DNA from 3 places in the Streptomyces sp. NPDC018947 genome. Region 2 is predicted to be linked to each of the others. Evidence: riboswitches for the same ligand, from Rfam matches in the RefSeq annotation. Region 2 holds a riboswitch; each other region holds the start of a gene.
What was found. A riboswitch is a leader RNA that binds a small molecule or an ion and turns the genes downstream of it on or off. The one in region 2 is predicted to bind S-adenosylmethionine.
Positions count from the first base shown of each region.

Region 1: another riboswitch for S-adenosylmethionine. It lies ahead of ACH499_RS01785 (aminotransferase class V-fold PLP-dependent enzyme); the one in region 2 lies ahead of ACH499_RS09895 (amino acid ABC transporter permease).
Region 3: another riboswitch for S-adenosylmethionine. It lies ahead of thrC (threonine synthase); the one in region 2 lies ahead of ACH499_RS09895 (amino acid ABC transporter permease).

Region 1 is NZ_JBIRZD010000001.1:390,458-395,566, reverse strand. It holds gene ACH499_RS01800 (Rieske 2Fe-2S domain-containing protein) at 1-195, shown strand, start outside; gene ACH499_RS01795 (cytochrome bc complex cytochrome b subunit) at 192-1,829, shown strand; gene trpD (anthranilate phosphoribosyltransferase) at 1,962-3,026, shown strand; SAM riboswitch class IV at 3,108-3,224, shown strand; gene ACH499_RS01785 (aminotransferase class V-fold PLP-dependent enzyme) at 3,393-4,763, shown strand; gene ACH499_RS01780 (Lrp/AsnC family transcriptional regulator) at 4,779-5,060, opposite strand; gene ACH499_RS01775 (rhomboid family intramembrane serine protease) at 5,057-5,109, opposite strand, start outside.
Region 2 is NZ_JBIRZD010000003.1:412,114-417,222, forward strand. It holds gene ACH499_RS09880 (beta-ketoacyl synthase N-terminal-like domain-containing protein) at 1-949, shown strand, start outside; gene ACH499_RS09885 (putative leader peptide) at 1,064-1,186, shown strand; gene ACH499_RS09890 (glutathione S-transferase C-terminal domain-containing protein) at 1,306-1,968, shown strand; SAM riboswitch class IV at 2,022-2,130, shown strand; partial or broken gene ACH499_RS09895 (amino acid ABC transporter permease) at 2,512-2,835, shown strand; gene ACH499_RS09900 (LLM class flavin-dependent oxidoreductase) at 3,051-4,256, shown strand; gene ACH499_RS09905 (NtaA/DmoA family FMN-dependent monooxygenase) at 4,274-5,109, shown strand, end outside.
Region 3 is NZ_JBIRZD010000009.1:199,880-204,988, reverse strand. It holds gene ACH499_RS19080 (trehalose-6-phosphate synthase) at 1-1,355, opposite strand, end outside; gene ACH499_RS19075 (glucosyl-3-phosphoglycerate synthase) at 1,413-2,357, opposite strand; SAM riboswitch class I at 2,500-2,655, shown strand; gene thrC (threonine synthase) at 2,674-3,975, shown strand; gene ACH499_RS19065 (MoaD/ThiS family protein) at 4,094-4,369, shown strand; gene ACH499_RS19060 (cold-shock protein) at 4,809-5,012, shown strand.

The DNA of each region.
Region 1 (5,109 bases), on a different contig from region 2:
GAGCAGCAGACGCACCACGTGCTGTGCCCCTGCCACCAGTCCACCTTCGACCTCTCCGACGGTGCCCGGGTGATCTTCGGTCCCGCCGGTCACGCCCTGCCGCAGCTGCGCATCGGCGTGAACGACGAGGGCTATCTCGAGGCGCTCGGCGACTTCGAAGAGCCCGTCGGTCCTGCATTCTGGGAGCGCGGATGAGCACGACAGCGACCAACGAGTCCCGCTCTCGCGGGAAGGCCCCGGCCGGCGAGCGCGTCGCCGACTGGGCCGACGGCCGGCTCGGGATCTACTCCCTGGCCAAGGCCAACATGCGCAAGATCTTCCCCGACCACTGGTCGTTCATGTTGGGTGAAGTCTGCCTGTACAGCTTCATCATCATCATCCTCACGGGTGTGTACCTGACGCTGTTCTTCCACCCGTCGATGAACGAGGTCACGTACCACGGCTCGTACGTGCCGCTGCAGGGCCAGCTCATGAGTGAGGCGTACGCCTCGACGCTGGACATCAGCTTCGACATCCGGGGTGGTCTGCTCATCCGGCAGATCCACCACTGGGCGGCGATCATCTTCCTCGCCGGCATGTTCGTGCACATGATGCGCGTGTTCTTCACCGGCGCGTTCCGCAAGCCGCGTGAGATCAACTGGCTGTTCGGCTTCCTGCTGTTCGTCCTCGGCATGTTCACCGGTTTCACCGGCTACTCGCTCCCGGACGACCTGCTCTCCGGCACCGGCGTCCGCTTCACGCAGGGCGCGATCCTGTCCGTGCCGATCGTCGGCACGTACATCTCGATGTTCCTGTTCGGCGGGGAGTTCCCCGGCCACGACTTCGTGGCCCGGTTCTACTCGATCCACATCCTGCTGCTGCCGGGCATCATGCTCGGCCTGGTGGTCGGCCACCTGATCCTGGTCTTCTACCACAAGCACACGCAGTTCGCGGGTCCCGGCAAGACCAACAAGAACGTCGTCGGCATGCCGCTGCTGCCGGTCTACATGGCCAAGGCCGGAGGCTTCTTCTTCCTGGTCTTCGGTGTGGTCGCGGCCATCGCCGGCCTGGTGACGGTCAACCCGATCTGGAGCATCGGCCCCTACCGGCCCGACCAGGTGTCGACCGGTGCGCAGCCCGACTGGTACATGGGCTTCGCCGAGGGTCTGGTCCGCGCCATGCCGGGCTGGGAGATCAACTTCTGGGGTCACACGCTGGTCCTCGGCGTGTTCGTCCCGCTGGTGATCTTCGGTGTCTTCCTCGCGGCCATCGCCGTGTACCCGTTCATCGAGTCCTGGGTGACCGGTGACAAGCGCGAGCACCACATCCTGGACCGGCCGCGCAACGCCCCGACCCGCACGGGCCTCGGCGTCGCGTGGGTCACCGCGTACATCATCATGCTGATCGGTGGTGGCAACGACATCGTCGCCACGCACTTCCACCTCTCGATCAACGCGGTCACCTGGTTCGTGCGCATCGGGTTCTTCGTCGGCCCGGTCATCGCCTTCGTGGTCACCAAGCGGATCTGCCTCGGCCTCCAGCGTCGCGACAAGGACAAGGTGCTGCACGGACGCGAGTCCGGCATCATCAAGCGCCTGCCGCACGGTGAGTTCATCGAGGTCCACGAGCCGCTCAGCCAGGGTGCGCTGCACACGCTCACGTCGCACGAGCAGTACAAGCCGGCCGAGATCGGCCCGACGGTCGACGAGAACGGCGTCGAGCGCAAGCCGAAGGCCGCGGAGAAGCTCCGCGCCAAGCTCAGCAAGGCGTACTACGGCGAGGGAGCGCAGATCCCGAAGCCGACCGTCGAGGAATACAAGGAGATCACGAGCGGCCACGGCCACCACTGACCTCCAGCAGTCGCCACACCACGGTCGAAGGGCCCCGTCCGGTCTGCGGACGGGGCCCTTCGCCGTGTCCTGGGGCTGGATAGGGTGGGAGCACACTCCCTTTCCACGACGCACACGATTCTGGAGCGGCTCATGAGCGCTGTGACCCCCGCTGGAGGCGACACCGCGGCGGGCCGCTCCTGGCCCGCCCTGCTGAACCGGCTGCTGGACGGCCGCGACCTGTCCGCCGGCGACACCGCCTGGGCGATGGACCTGATCATGCGCGGCGAGGCGACCGACGTGCAGATCGCGGGCTTCGCCACGGCGCTGCGGGCCAAGGGCGAGACCGTCGAGGAGATCTCCGGCTGCGTCCGCTCGATGTACGAGCACGCGCACGTGATCGACGTGCCCGGCGAGACCGTCGACATCGTCGGCACCGGCGGCGACGGCGCCAGGACCGTCAACATCTCCACCATGTCGGCCGTCGTCATCGCCGGCACCGGCGCGAAGGTCGTCAAGCACGGCAGCCGCGCCGCCTCCTCGGCGTCCGGGGCGTCCGACGTGCTGGAGAAGCTCGGGGTCAATCTGGAGCTGACGCCGAAGCGGGTGGCACAGGTCGCCGAGGAGGCCGGGATCACCTTCTGCTTCGCCGTGAAGTTCCACCCGGCGCTGCGCCACGTGGCGACCGCCCGCGGCCAGCTCGGGGTGCGGACCGTCTTCAACTTCCTCGGCCCGCTGACCAACCCGGCCAAGGTGAACGCCCAGGCGGTCGGCGTCGCCGATCCCCGGATGGCGCCGATCATCGCCGGGGTGTTCGCCGAGCGCGGCAACTCCTCCCTGGTCTTCCGCGGCGACGACGGCCTCGACGAGCTGACCACCACCTCCACCTCACGGGTGTGGGTGGTCCGGGACGGCACGGTGACCGAGGAGGCCTTCGACCCGCGCGACGTCGGCCTCGAACTGGTCCCGGTCGAGGCGCTGCGCGGTGCCGACGCCTCCTACAACGCCGATGTCGCCCGCCGGCTGCTGGCCGGTGAGACGGGGCCGGTGCGGGACGCCGTGCTGCTGAACTCGGCCGCGGCCCTGGTGGCCCTGGAAGGCGGCGGCGGGACGCTGGCCGAGCGGATCCGGGCGGGCATGGAGCGGGCCGCCGAGTCCATCGACTCGGGCGCCGCCCGGCGGACCCTGGAGCGCTGGGTGGCCGCCAGCAACGCGTAGCACCGCCCCGTCGGTGACGTCCGTCCCGCGATCCGGACTCGGGTTGCGGGGCGGCGATCACTTCACGTACGTTCCTTCCCAGGTCATGAGTGACAGTCATTCGGCCCCGGCCGACTGTCCGGCAACCCTCCGTCCGTGGCGGGGTGCCCCGGGTGAAGACCAGGCCGTGGACAGCAGGGTTCACGGCAAGCGCGGACCCCTCGCGAAACCAGGGGTCCTGGGTCGTCCGAGGGAGTCTCCCGTGAATCAGCGAATGCGATAGGGCCGCAGAGCCCCGCCTCCGCATCCCCTTCTTCCCCACCGGTCCCACGCTCGAGCCCTGGTCGCTCGCGTGGCGATGACACGTGCCTTCACGGGAGTACTTCCATGTCCGTCTCCGCCGTTTCCGCCGACCGCTCCGTCCACGCCCCGCTGCCCGTCCTCGGCCGGGACGTCACCGTCCCGCTGGTCACCGGCGGCGAGGTCAGCTACGCCGCGCTCGACTACGCCGCCAGCGCGCCCGCGCTCCAGCGGGTCTGGGACGACGTGGCGGCCTACGCCCCGTACTACGGCAGCGTGCACCGCGGTGCCGGGTACCTCTCGCAGCTCTCCACCGACCTGTTCGAGAACGCCCGCAGGACCGTCGCCGAGTTCCTCGACTGCCGCGACAGCGACCAGGTGGTGTTCACCCGCTCCACCACCGACTCGCTGAACCTGCTCGCCGCCGCGCTCCCGGCCGGCTGCCGTGTCTTCGTCTTCGAGACCGAGCACCACGCCTCGCTGCTGCCCTGGCGGGACGCGCAGGTCACCTACCTCGACGCCCCGCGCACCCCGGAGCAGGCCGTGGAGACCCTGGAGCGCGCGCTCGCCGCCCGCGAGCCGTACGGGCCGGCCCTGGTCTGCGTCACCGGCGCCTCCAACGTCACCGGTGAGCTGTGGCCGGTGCGCGAACTGGCCGCCGCCGCGCACGCCCACGGCGCCCGGATCGTGCTGGACGCCGCCCAGCTCGCCCCGCACCACCCGGTGAGCGTCCGCGACCTGGACGTCGACTGGGTCGCCTTCTCCGGGCACAAGCTGTACGCCCCCTTCGGCTCCGGCGTCCTCGCCGGGCGCGCCGACTGGCTGCGGGAGGCGGAGCCGTACCTCGCGGGCGGCGGCGCCAGCCGCAGGGTGAGCCGGCGCGCGGACGGGGGCGTGGACGTGGAGTGGCACGACAGCGCCGCCCGGCACGAGGCCGGTTCGCCCAACGTCATCGGCGCCTACGCCATCGCCTCGGCCTGCAAGGCGCTCACCGAGGCCGGCTTCGAGACGCTGGTGGCCCGCGAGGAGTACCTGATCGGCAAGGTCCGCGACGGGCTCGCCGCGGTGCCCGAGGTGCGGGTGCTGTCCCTCTTCGGCGACGACGCCCCCCGCGTCGGCGTCCTGTCCTTCGTGGTGGACGGCTGGAACAGCTCCCACTTCGCCGCCGCCCTCTCCGCCGAGTACGGCATCGGCGTGCGCGATGGCCTGTTCTGCGCCCACCCGCTGGTGCGCACCCTGCTCGGCAGCGACCCGCAGACCCAGGGCGAGTGCGGCGCGCCCGAGGCGGCACCCGGGGAGAAGTCCCTCAACGCCGTCCGGGTGAGCTTCGGCGCGGGCACCCCGGACGAGCACGTCGAGCGGTTCGTGAACGCCGTCAGGGAGTTGGTGAGCGAGGGCGCCCGGTGGAACTACCGCACCGAGGAAGGCCGTTGCGTGCCGGACACGTCCGGGGCGTGAGCCGAACGCCGGGCCCTAGTTGTCGAGGCCGATCGCGAAGGCGGCCTCCAGGTCGTGCTGGGAGTAGGTGCGGAACGCCACGTGCGTGTCCGTGCCCTCCACACCGGGGATCTTGCTGATCCGGCCGGGGATGACCTCGGCCAGGTCCTCGTGCTGGTTCACCCGCACCATCGCGATCAGGTCGTAGGTGCCGGTGACGGAGAAGACCTCGCTGACGTTCTCCAGCGCGGCGATCTGCTCCGCGATCTCTGGGATCCGGTCCACGCTGGTCTTGATGAGGACGATCGCGCTGATCACGGCTGGTTCTCTCCCTCGGGGGCCGTCGCTGGAACGCCCCCAACTCTAG
Region 2 (5,109 bases):
GGTCGTCGCCGAGTACGACGTGCCCGACCGCGCCTGGTACTTCGAGCAGAGCGGCGGCCACGCCATGCCGTTCGGCGTCCTGATGGAGGTCGCGCTCCAGCCCTGCGGCTGGCTGGCCTCGTACGCCGGGAGCGCGCTGACCACCGGCACGGATCTGCTGTTCCGCAACCTCGACGGGTCCGGCACGGTCATGGGCGAGGTCACCCCCGCGACCGGCACGATCCGCACACACGCCGAGCTGACCCGCGTCTCCCGCGGCGGAGACATGATCATCGAGTCGTTCGAGGTGAGGTGCACCGCCGACGGCGCGCCGCTGTTCGAACTCTCCACCGTCTTCGGGTACTTCCCGCCGTCCGCCTTCGACCACCAGCAGGGCGTGCCGGTGCCGGCCGGGGCCCGGGACCGGCTCGACGAGCCGGGTGGCACCACGGTCGACCTGGGCGTCCGGCCCGCCCGTTACCGCGCGGGGCGGCCGCGGCTGCCGGGCCCCATGCTGCTGATGCTCGACCGGATCACCGGCCACTGGCCGGACGGGGGCGGTGCGGGGCTCGGACGGCTGCGGGCGGAGAAGGACGTGGACCCGGGGGAGTGGTTCTTCCGCGCCCACTTCTTCCAGGACCCGGTGCAGCCGGGGTCGTTGGGCGTGGAGGCCATGTGCCAGCTCCTCCAGTACCACCTCCTCGCACACGGCGCCGCGGACGGCGTCCCGCACCCGCGGTTCGAGCCCGTGCTGCCGGGCCGTGAGACGACCTGGACCTATCGTGGCCAGGTCACCCCGGCCAACAGGCTGATCAGGGTGGACATGGACATCACGGAGAGAGGGACGGACGCGCGGGGCCCCTACGCGATCGCGGACGCGGTGCTGTGGGCCGACGACACCTGCATCTACCGGGTGCGCGGCCTGGGCACGCGGGTGGTGTCCGACGCGCCGCCCCGACCGGTCCGGTGACGGGCCGGCGGGCCTCCCGGCCCACATCGCGGACCACCGCGTGGACGCCCCCTTGACGCGTCCGGGACGCCGGTCGACACTTCCCTGGTAATCCTAGTGAACGGGTAGGGAATCATGGGGCGCCTCCAGCCGGTCACCCGCGACGCGAGCGGTACGCCGGCGGCCTGCCCCCTGCTCACCTCCCGCCGTCACATCGACCTCCTCCGCGTCTGCAGCGCCATCAGCTCGCCGCGCTGAGCCGTCCGGCACCGGGCGTGCGGTCCCGCACGGGTGCCGCCCGCCCCCGGTGTCCGCTCATGGCAGCCCGCCGCCTCCGCCGCGCGTGCCCCCGCGCGCGCCCGCACCCGGGGAGAACCATGTCCGTCACACCGCTCGCCCCCGCCCCCGCCTTCCGGGGACGCGTCGGCCGCGATCCGCGCAGCGGCCACTACGCCGTGCCGCGCCGCTACCGCCTCCACCTCTCACCCGGCCACGGCGACAGTCTCCGCGTCGCGGTCGTGCACGGTCTCCTGGGGCTCGACGAGGTGTGTCCGGTGAGCCTCCTCGACCCCGAACCCGACTGTCCCGACGGCGGCCACTCGGTGCTGCGCCCGCTGTACGAGGCGAGCGCGCACCACTACCGGGGGCCGGCCGTCGCGCCGGTGCTCAGCGACGGCTGGTCGGGCCGCATCGTCAGCACGCACGCGCCCGACATCATGCGTGACCTCGCCCGGCACTTCGCCTCGGCCGGCCCGGAGCTGTACCCCCGCGGCGCGGAGGCCGCGATCGAGGCCGTCGAACAGCTCTGCGCGCGGGCGGCCGACCCGGCCGCGCGGGACCAGTTGGAGCAGCGGCTGACCGCCCGCCGCCATGTGCTGGGGGACCGGCTCACCGCGGCCGACGTGGAGGTCTGGGTGGCCCTCACCCGGCTCGGCACCTCCGCGTACCGCACGGGCGACCACCCCGCCCTGTGGGCCCACGTGCGGCGCCTGGGCACGCACCCGGCCTTCGCCCGCCATCTCGAAGGCCGTCCCACCTGACGGGACGGCGTTGACACGCGAACGGTCAACTGCCTTACTTGCGGACCAAGTACGGTCATGGGCGTCGGCGACAAGCGCCGGCCGCTGACCGGCGACCCCCGCTCCGCGGTGGGGTGCCCCGGGTGACGACCGGACCGGACGACACTTCGGCGAGCGCGAGGCCCACGGGCCGGAACGGTGACGGTGACGGACATGGACGCAGCTCCCAGGACGGCGGACCACCGCCCCCGGGGTCACCTGCGCCCGTACCCGAGCCCGCTCGTCGCCGACCGGAGCGTCGATCTGCTCCGCGTCAGCAGCGCACTGTGTACCGGCCGCGGCCGCGACCGCCGCCGAGGCTGACCTCCTTCCCGAGCGTCGACGCCCGCGACGGTCGCACGGCCACGACGAACACCGCCCGAGCGGTGTGCCGTTGTCCTTCCCGCCCCGGTCCCGTGCCTCCCCGTGCGCCTCCTCGCGCGGCGGAGCGGTTCCCGCCGCTCCGCGACGCTCCAGCGGCTCACCGCACGACCCCGGGGTGTCCGAATCCCCCGGAGTCCTCCCATGAGCGAACCCCCGGGTGCCGCCGTGTCCCCCGCCGAGGCACCGCCCACCCCCGCCGCACCCCGGCCGCCCGCCGTCCAGCGGGTGCCGCCCCCGCGCCGGCCCGGACGCCGGATCGCCACCGCGGCCGTCCTGGTCGTCGTCGCCGAGGTCGTCCACGGCCTGGCCACCGGCACCGTCCACCAGTGGGACCGCTTCCGCCACCGGTTCCCGCGCCCCACGGTCCTCGACGGCCTCCTCGTCACCCTCGAAGTGGCCGCGCTCAGCGCCGTGTCCGGTCTGCCGGGCGGTGTGCTGCCCGCCCCCGCCCGGCTCTCCGGCAGCCGAACCGGACCCGGTGGCGGTACGGCTCAAACCCGCCGACGTCCCCGAGACGCCGTGACGGAGCGGGAGCGGTCCCCGGCACACTCCGCCCGGCCGCAGCTGGCGGCACCGTCCGCGCACCGCCGCCGGCGGGCCGGCGCCCGCTGCCGCCCCTGATCACCGCCCCGCCACCGCGAGGCCCGCGTACCCGTACGGACGACCAGGAAGGCACACCCGTGTCCACCACTCCCACCCCCCTGCACCTCGCCGTGGCCCTGGAGGGCACCGGCTGGCACCCCGCATCGTGGCGCGACCCCGCCGCCCGCCCCACGGAGCTGTTCACCGCCGCCTACTGGGCCGGCCTCGTGGCCGAGGCGGAACGCGGCCTGCTCGACTTCGTGACCATCGAGGACGGTCTCGCCCCGCAGTCCTCCCGCCTCCTCGGCCCGGACGAGCGCACGGACCAGGTGCGCGGCCGGCTCGACGCCGTACTGATCGCGTCCCGGATCGCGCCCCTGACCCGGCACATCGGACTGGTGCCGACGGTGACCGCCACCCACACCGAGCCGTTCCACGTCTCCAAGGCGATCGCCACGCTCGACCACGTCAGCACCGGCCGCGCCGGTGTGCGCGTGAAGATCTCCGCCCGCCCCGACGAGGCCGCCCACTTCGGCCGCCGCACCCTCCCGCGCATCGAGAGCTACGAGAGCCCGGCCGCCCGCGAGCTGGTGGCCGGCCTGTTCGACGAGGCCGCCGACCACGTCGAGGTGATCCGCCGGCTCTGGGACAGCTGGGAGGACGACGCCGAGATCCGGGACGTGGCCACCGGCCGCTTCGTCGACCGGGACAAGCTGCACTACATCGACTTCCGGGGCCCGCACTTCAGTGTCAAGGGCCCCTCCATCACGCCCCGGCCCCCGCAGGGCCAGCCCCTCGTCACCGCCCTCGCCCACTGGAGCGTGCCGTACCGGCTCCTCGCCCGGCAGGCCGACGTCGGCTACGTCACCCCGCGGGACACCGCCGAGGCACACGCGATCGTCGCGGAGATCCGCGCCGAACAGGAGGCGGCCGGGCGCGCCGCCGAGCCGCTGCACGTCTTCGCCGACCTGGTCGTCCTCCTGGACGACGACCCCGCCGAGGCCGACGCCCGCAAGAACCGCCTGGACGAGAGCGCGGGAGAGCCGTACACGAGCGACGCCCGCGTCTTCACCGGCACCCCGGCCCGACTCGCCGACCTGCTGGAGGAGTTCGCCACCGCCGGGCTGACCGGCTTCCGGCTGCGACCCGCCGTACTCGGGCACGACCTGCCGGCGATCACCCGCGGCCTGGTCCCCGAGCTGCGCCGCCGCGGGCTCTTCCGCGACGCCTACGAGGCGGACACCCTGCGCGGGCTCCTCGGCCTCGCCCGCCCCGCCAACCGCTACGCCACCGCCACCGCCTGAGCCGGAGGACCCCCGCCATGACCAAGCCGCTGAAGCAGATCCACCTGGCCGCGCACTTCCCCGGCGTCAACAACACCACCGTGTGGAGCGACCCGCGGGCCGGCAGCCACATCGAGTTCAGCTCCTTCACGCACTTCGCCCGGACCGCCGAACGCGCCAAGTTCGACTTCCTGTTCCTCGCCGAGGGCCTGCGCCTGCGCGAACAGGGCGGGCGCATCCACGATCTGGACGTCGTCGGCCGCCCGGACACCTTCACCGTCCTCGCCGCGCTCGCCGCCGTCACCGACCGCCTCGGACTGGCCGGCACCATCAACTCCACCTTCAACGAGCCCTACGAGGTCGCCCGCCAGTTCGCCAGCCTCGACCACCTCTCCGGCGGACGCTCCGCGTGGAACGTCGTCACCTCCTGGGACGCCTTCACCGGGGAGAACTTCCGCCGCGGCGGCTTCCTGCCGGAGCGGGAACGCTACTCGCGGGCCCGCGAGTTCCTGGCCACCGCCCACGAACTCTTCGACTCCTGGCGCGGGGACGAGATCGTCGCCGACCCGGTCACCGGCACCTTCCTCGCCGAGGCCGAGGCCGGCGCCTTCGTCCACCGGGGCCACCACTTCGACATCCACGGCCGCTTCGACGTCCCCCGCTCCCCGCAGGGCCGCCCGGTGATCTTCCAGGCCGGGGACTCCGAGGAGGGCCGCGAGTTCGCCGCCGCCGACGCGGACGCCGTCTTCAGCCGGTACGCCACCCTGGAGGAGGGCCGGGCCTTCCACCGGGACGTCAAGAGCCGCCTCGCCAGGTACGGCCGCCGCCCCGAGGACCTGCTCATCCTGCCGGCCGCCACGTTCGTCCTCGGCGA
Region 3 (5,109 bases), on a different contig from region 2:
CACCGCGCCGGAGGCAGCGCCGTCCCCGCCGCGGCCAGCCGCTTCGACCGCTCCGCCCGCTCCGCCGCCCCCACGGACAGCGCCTCGTGCAGCGCCTGTGCCGTCCCGGTGACGTCGTACGGGTTCACCACCACCGCGTCCTCGCCCAGCTCCTCGAAGGCCCCCGCCTCGCGCGAGAGCACCAGCACGCACCCCTCGTCGGAGACGACCGGCACCTCCTTCGCCACGAGGTTCATCCCGTCGCGGATCGGGTTGACGAGGGCGACGTCCGCCAGCCGGTAAGCCGCCAGGGACCGCGCGAAGTCGTCCTCGACGTGCAGGACGACCGGCGTCCACCCCTCCGTCCCGAACTCCGCGTTGATCTCCTGCCCGACCCGCTGCACCTCGGCCGTGTACTCCCGGTACACGGCGAGGTCCTGCCGCGACGGGTAGGCGAACGCCACGTGCACGACCCGCTCGCGCCACTCCGGCCGGTCGGCGAGCAGCCGCCGGTAGGCCAGCAGGCCCCGCACGATGTTCTTGGACAGCTCGGTCCGGTCCACGCGCACGATCGTGCGGCGCCCCTCGCCGATCTCCTCCCGCAGCGCGGCCATCCGCTCGTCCACGTCGGCCTCGTGGGACCGCTTGCGCAGGAAGTCCGCGTCCGCGCCCAGCCCGTGCACGCCGATCTCGGTGTCCCCGGTCCCGCCCACCAGCGCGTCGCAGCAGGCGGTGAACGCGTCGGCCCACCGCCGGGTGAGGAACCCGAGCCGGTCGGCGCCCAGCATCCCGCGCAGCACCTGCTCGGCGATGTCGTCCGGCAGCATCCGGAAGTAGTCGACCGGCGCCCACGGCGTGTGCGAGAAGTGCCCGATCCTGAGGTCGGGCCGCAGCTCGCGCAGCATCCCCGGCACCAGCGTCAGGTGGTAGTCCTGCACGATCGCGACCGCGCCCTCGGCGGCCTCCTCCGCCAGCGCCTCGGCGAAGGCCCGGTTGTACGCCTCGTAGGACGCCCACTGCCGCCGGAACTCCGCGTCGAAGACGGGTTCGAGGGGCGTCTGGTACAGCATGTGGTGCACGAACCACAGCACCGAGTTGGCGATCCCGTTGTACGCGTCCGTGTGCACGTCGGCCGGGACGTCCAGCATCCTGACGCCGTCCTCGCCGACCCCGCGCCGCACCGCCTCGCGGTCGCCGTCGCTGAGCGCGGAGCAGACCCACAGCGCCCCCGCGTCCGGCCCGATGGCCGACAGCCCGGAGACCAGCCCGCCGCCGCCCCGTTTGGCGTGCAGCGAACCGTCCTCGCGCACCTGGTAGGAGACGGGCCCCCGGTTGGAGGCGACCAGTACCTGAGCAGCACCGAAGGTTGAAGCCATACGCCTCAACCTAGCCCGGCCCCGAAAAGCTCAAACGTGCCCCGGCGCCGGCGTGGGTCAGGCCACCCTCCGCGCCGCGTACTCCGCGATCTGCGCCATGGGCGGCCGCTCCTCGGTGTCCACCGAGTAGGTGCGCGGCTCGAAACCGGCCGCGCCCCGCTCGAACTGGGTCAGGGACGGGCGCACCAGATGGCCGCGGGCGAGCCGGAGCTGGGCGGTGCGGTAGATCGCGGCGGACATCCGGCCGAGCGCCCGGCCGTCCTGGTGCCGGTGCCTGCGGACGCCGACGTCGACCTGGGCGAGGGCGTCCAGGCCGACCATGTGCAGGGCGTCGACCAGCATGCCCAGCTCCACCCCGTATCCGACGGGGAAGGGAAGCCGTTCGAGCAGCGAGCGGCGGGCCGCGTACTCGCCGCCGAGCGGCTGGACGAAGCCGGCCAGCAGCGGCCAGTGCATGTTGAGCAGCGGGCGCGCCATCAGCTCCGTGACCCGGCCGCCCCCGCCGGCGGCCGTGCCGAGCGGGCGGTCGTACATGGCCTTCACGAGGTGCACCTCGGGATCGGTGAGCAGCGGGCCCACGATGCCGGAGACGAAGTCCGCGCAGAAGTCGCGCAGATCGGCGTCGACGAAGCAGACGATGTCGCCGCTCGTGACCAGCAGCGAGCGCCACAGCACCTCGCCCTTGCCGGGCACCGCGGGCAGGCGGGGCAGGATCTCGTCGCGGTGGACGACCCGCGCCCCGGCCGCGGCGGCCACCGCCGACGTGCGGTCGGTCGATCCGGAGTCCACGACCACGATCTCGTCCACGAGGGGGACCTCGCGCACCAGCTCGCGGCGGATCACCGCGACGATGTCGCCGACGGTCGCCTCCTCGTTGAGCGCGGGCAGCACCACACTGACCGTCTGGCCGGTGGCGCGCTTGGCGGCCATGATCCGGGCGAGCGGCCGGTCCGCGACGGACCAGGACCGCGCGCCCAGCCAGCGCTCGACTTCTTCCAGCACGGTCGGTGGGCTCCTTCGTGATCCATCTCGCTGTACGGACGACTATCTCAACTGTCGTGGGCGTCGGTTACAGTCTTGAACAACGCGGAGGACCCGCACATGCCGGGGTCGACGCGTGAACCAGTGCAGAACAACCACATACCGCTCATCCAGAGGGGCAGAGGGACACGGCCCGATGAAGCCCCGGCAACCCTCCAGTCGGTTCTCGCAGATCACGGACGATCGCAGCGCGAGGCTCCCGGCTAGGGAAGGTGCCAAATCCGTCTCACGGCGAGATGCGTCGTGAGGAAGATGAGGAGAAAGGGCCTCGCCTCACATGGCTGTGCAGACTGTCGCAAGCACCACCGACACCCCCGCTGACTCCGCCTCCCCCGTCGATCTGGGCCCCGCCACGGCGCTCTCCTGCCGGGAATGCGGCCACCGCGTCCCCCTCGGTCCGGTCTTCGCCTGCGAGGAGTGTTTCGGCCCGCTGGAGATCGCCTACGACTTCTCGGCCTACGACACCGAGGAACTGCGCAAGCGCATCGAAGCGGGCCCCGCGAACATCTGGCGCTACGCCCCCCTGCTGCCCGTCCCCGCCGACGTGGCGACCAAGCCGAACATCAACCCGGGCTGGACCAAGCTGGTCAAGGCCGACAACCTCGCCCGGGAACTCGGCGTCACCGGCGGGCTGTTCGTCAAGGACGACTCCGGCAACCCGACGCACTCCTTCAAGGACCGCGTCGTCGCCCAGGCCCTGGAGGCCGCCCGCGCCTTCGGCTTCACCACCCTGTCCTGCTCCTCCACCGGCAACCTGGCCGGTGCCGTCGGCGCCGCCGCCGCCCGGGCCGGCTTCCGCTCCTGCGTGTTCATCCCGCACGACCTGGAGCAGGGCAAGGTCGTCATGGCCGCCGTCTACGGCGGTGACCTGGTCGGCATCGAGGGCAACTACGACGACGTGAACCGCTTCTGCTCCGAGCTGATCGGCGACCCGGCCGGCGAGGGCTGGGGCTTCGTCAACGTCAACCTGCGGCCGTACTACGCCGAGGGCTCCAAGACCCTCGCGTACGAGATCTGCGAGCAGCTCGGCTGGGAGCTGCCCGACCAGATCGTCGTGCCGATCGCCTCCGGCTCCCAGCTCACGAAGATCGACAAGGGTCTGCAGGAGCTGATCGGGCTCGGGCTGGTCGAGGACAAGCCGTACAAGATCTTCGGCGCCCAGGCCGAGGGCTGCTCGCCGGTGTCCACCGCCTTCAAGGCCGGGCACGAGGTGGTGCGCCCGCAGAAGCCGAACACCATCGCCAAGTCGCTGGCGATCGGCAACCCGGCCGACGGGCCGTACGTCCTGGACATCGCCCGCCGCACCGGCGGCGCGGTGGAGGACGTCGACGACGCGCGGGTCGTCGAGGCGATCAAGCTGCTCGCCCGCACGGAGGGCATCTTCGCCGAGACCGCCGGCGGTGTGACGGTGGGCGTCACCAAGAAGCTGATCGAGAACGGCGTCCTGGACCCGTCGCTGACCACGGTCGTCCTCAACACGGGTGACGGCCTCAAGACGCTGGACGCGGTGGCGGGCACCGGGCTGACCGCGACCATCCGTCCCAGCCTGGACTCGTTCCGCGAGGCGGGGCTCGTCTAGCGGCCGTCCCGCCGTACCCGTCCGCGGGCCGTCGCCGGCCGGCCGTGCCCGCGACGACAGCCGCATGTCCCACACTGCCCCGCGCCCCCGGGGTCGTCACCAGACCGGAGGTTTCCACGTGAGCGTGACCGTTCGCATTCCCACCATCCTGCGTACCTACACCGGCGGACAGGCGGAGGTCGCCGCCGACGGCGCCACCCTCGCCGAGGTCATCTCCGACCTGGAGAAGAACCACACCGGCATCGCCGCCCGCGTCCTGGACGACCAGGGCAAGCTGCGCCGCTTCGTCAACGTCTACGTCAACGACGACGACGTCCGCTTCGAGCAGGGCCTGGAGACGGCGACGCCGGACGGCGCCGGCGTGTCCATCATCCCGGCCGTCGCCGGCGGCTGACGGTCCCGTCCGTTACCTTTGGTAATCGGCGTGACGCAGAGTTCATCGAATTGCCCCCTCCGTGAGAGAAGCGGAGGGGGCAATTCCATGTGATTGAGCGCGGTAGAGTTGGGGAACGCGGCCCTGATCTCCAGATCGGCGCCCATGAATTTCTGCCGTCCGCCCGACAAGAAGTAGCCAAAGTGTGGGCGTATTTCGCGGCTTTTGTTCGCTTTGTGCGGCCCGACTTGCCCTGAATTAAGGCGAATTTCGGCCACATTCCGGACCGGGTGCGTCCAGATTTCTCGTCCGATTGACCTGTTGCAGACGGCAGTTGGACAGATACATTCAGCCGCGGTCGACGCGTTCCGGCGCACGCCCCCACCCATCGGGGGGCGAGGTCTGACCCGGATCCGCGAAGTGTGGATCTGTGCAAGGGCCAGTAATAGGGGAGTTAGGCATGGCTCAGGGCACCGTCAAGTGGTTCAACGCGGAGAAGGGGTACGGCTTCATCGCGGTCGACGGTGGTGCGGATGTTTTCGTCCACTACAGCGCGATTCAGATGGACGGCTACCGCACCCTCGAAGAAGGCCAGCGGGTCGAGTTCGAGATCTCGCAGGGTCAGAAGGGCCCGCAGGCCGACATGGTCCGCCTCAGCGCCTGAGAACGTGCGGCCGCGCAAGCCGGCGGTCTTCTCCGAAGGGCCCGCACCCCACTGGGGGTGCGGGCCCTTCGGTCTGTCCGGCCGCGGCGGGCCCGGA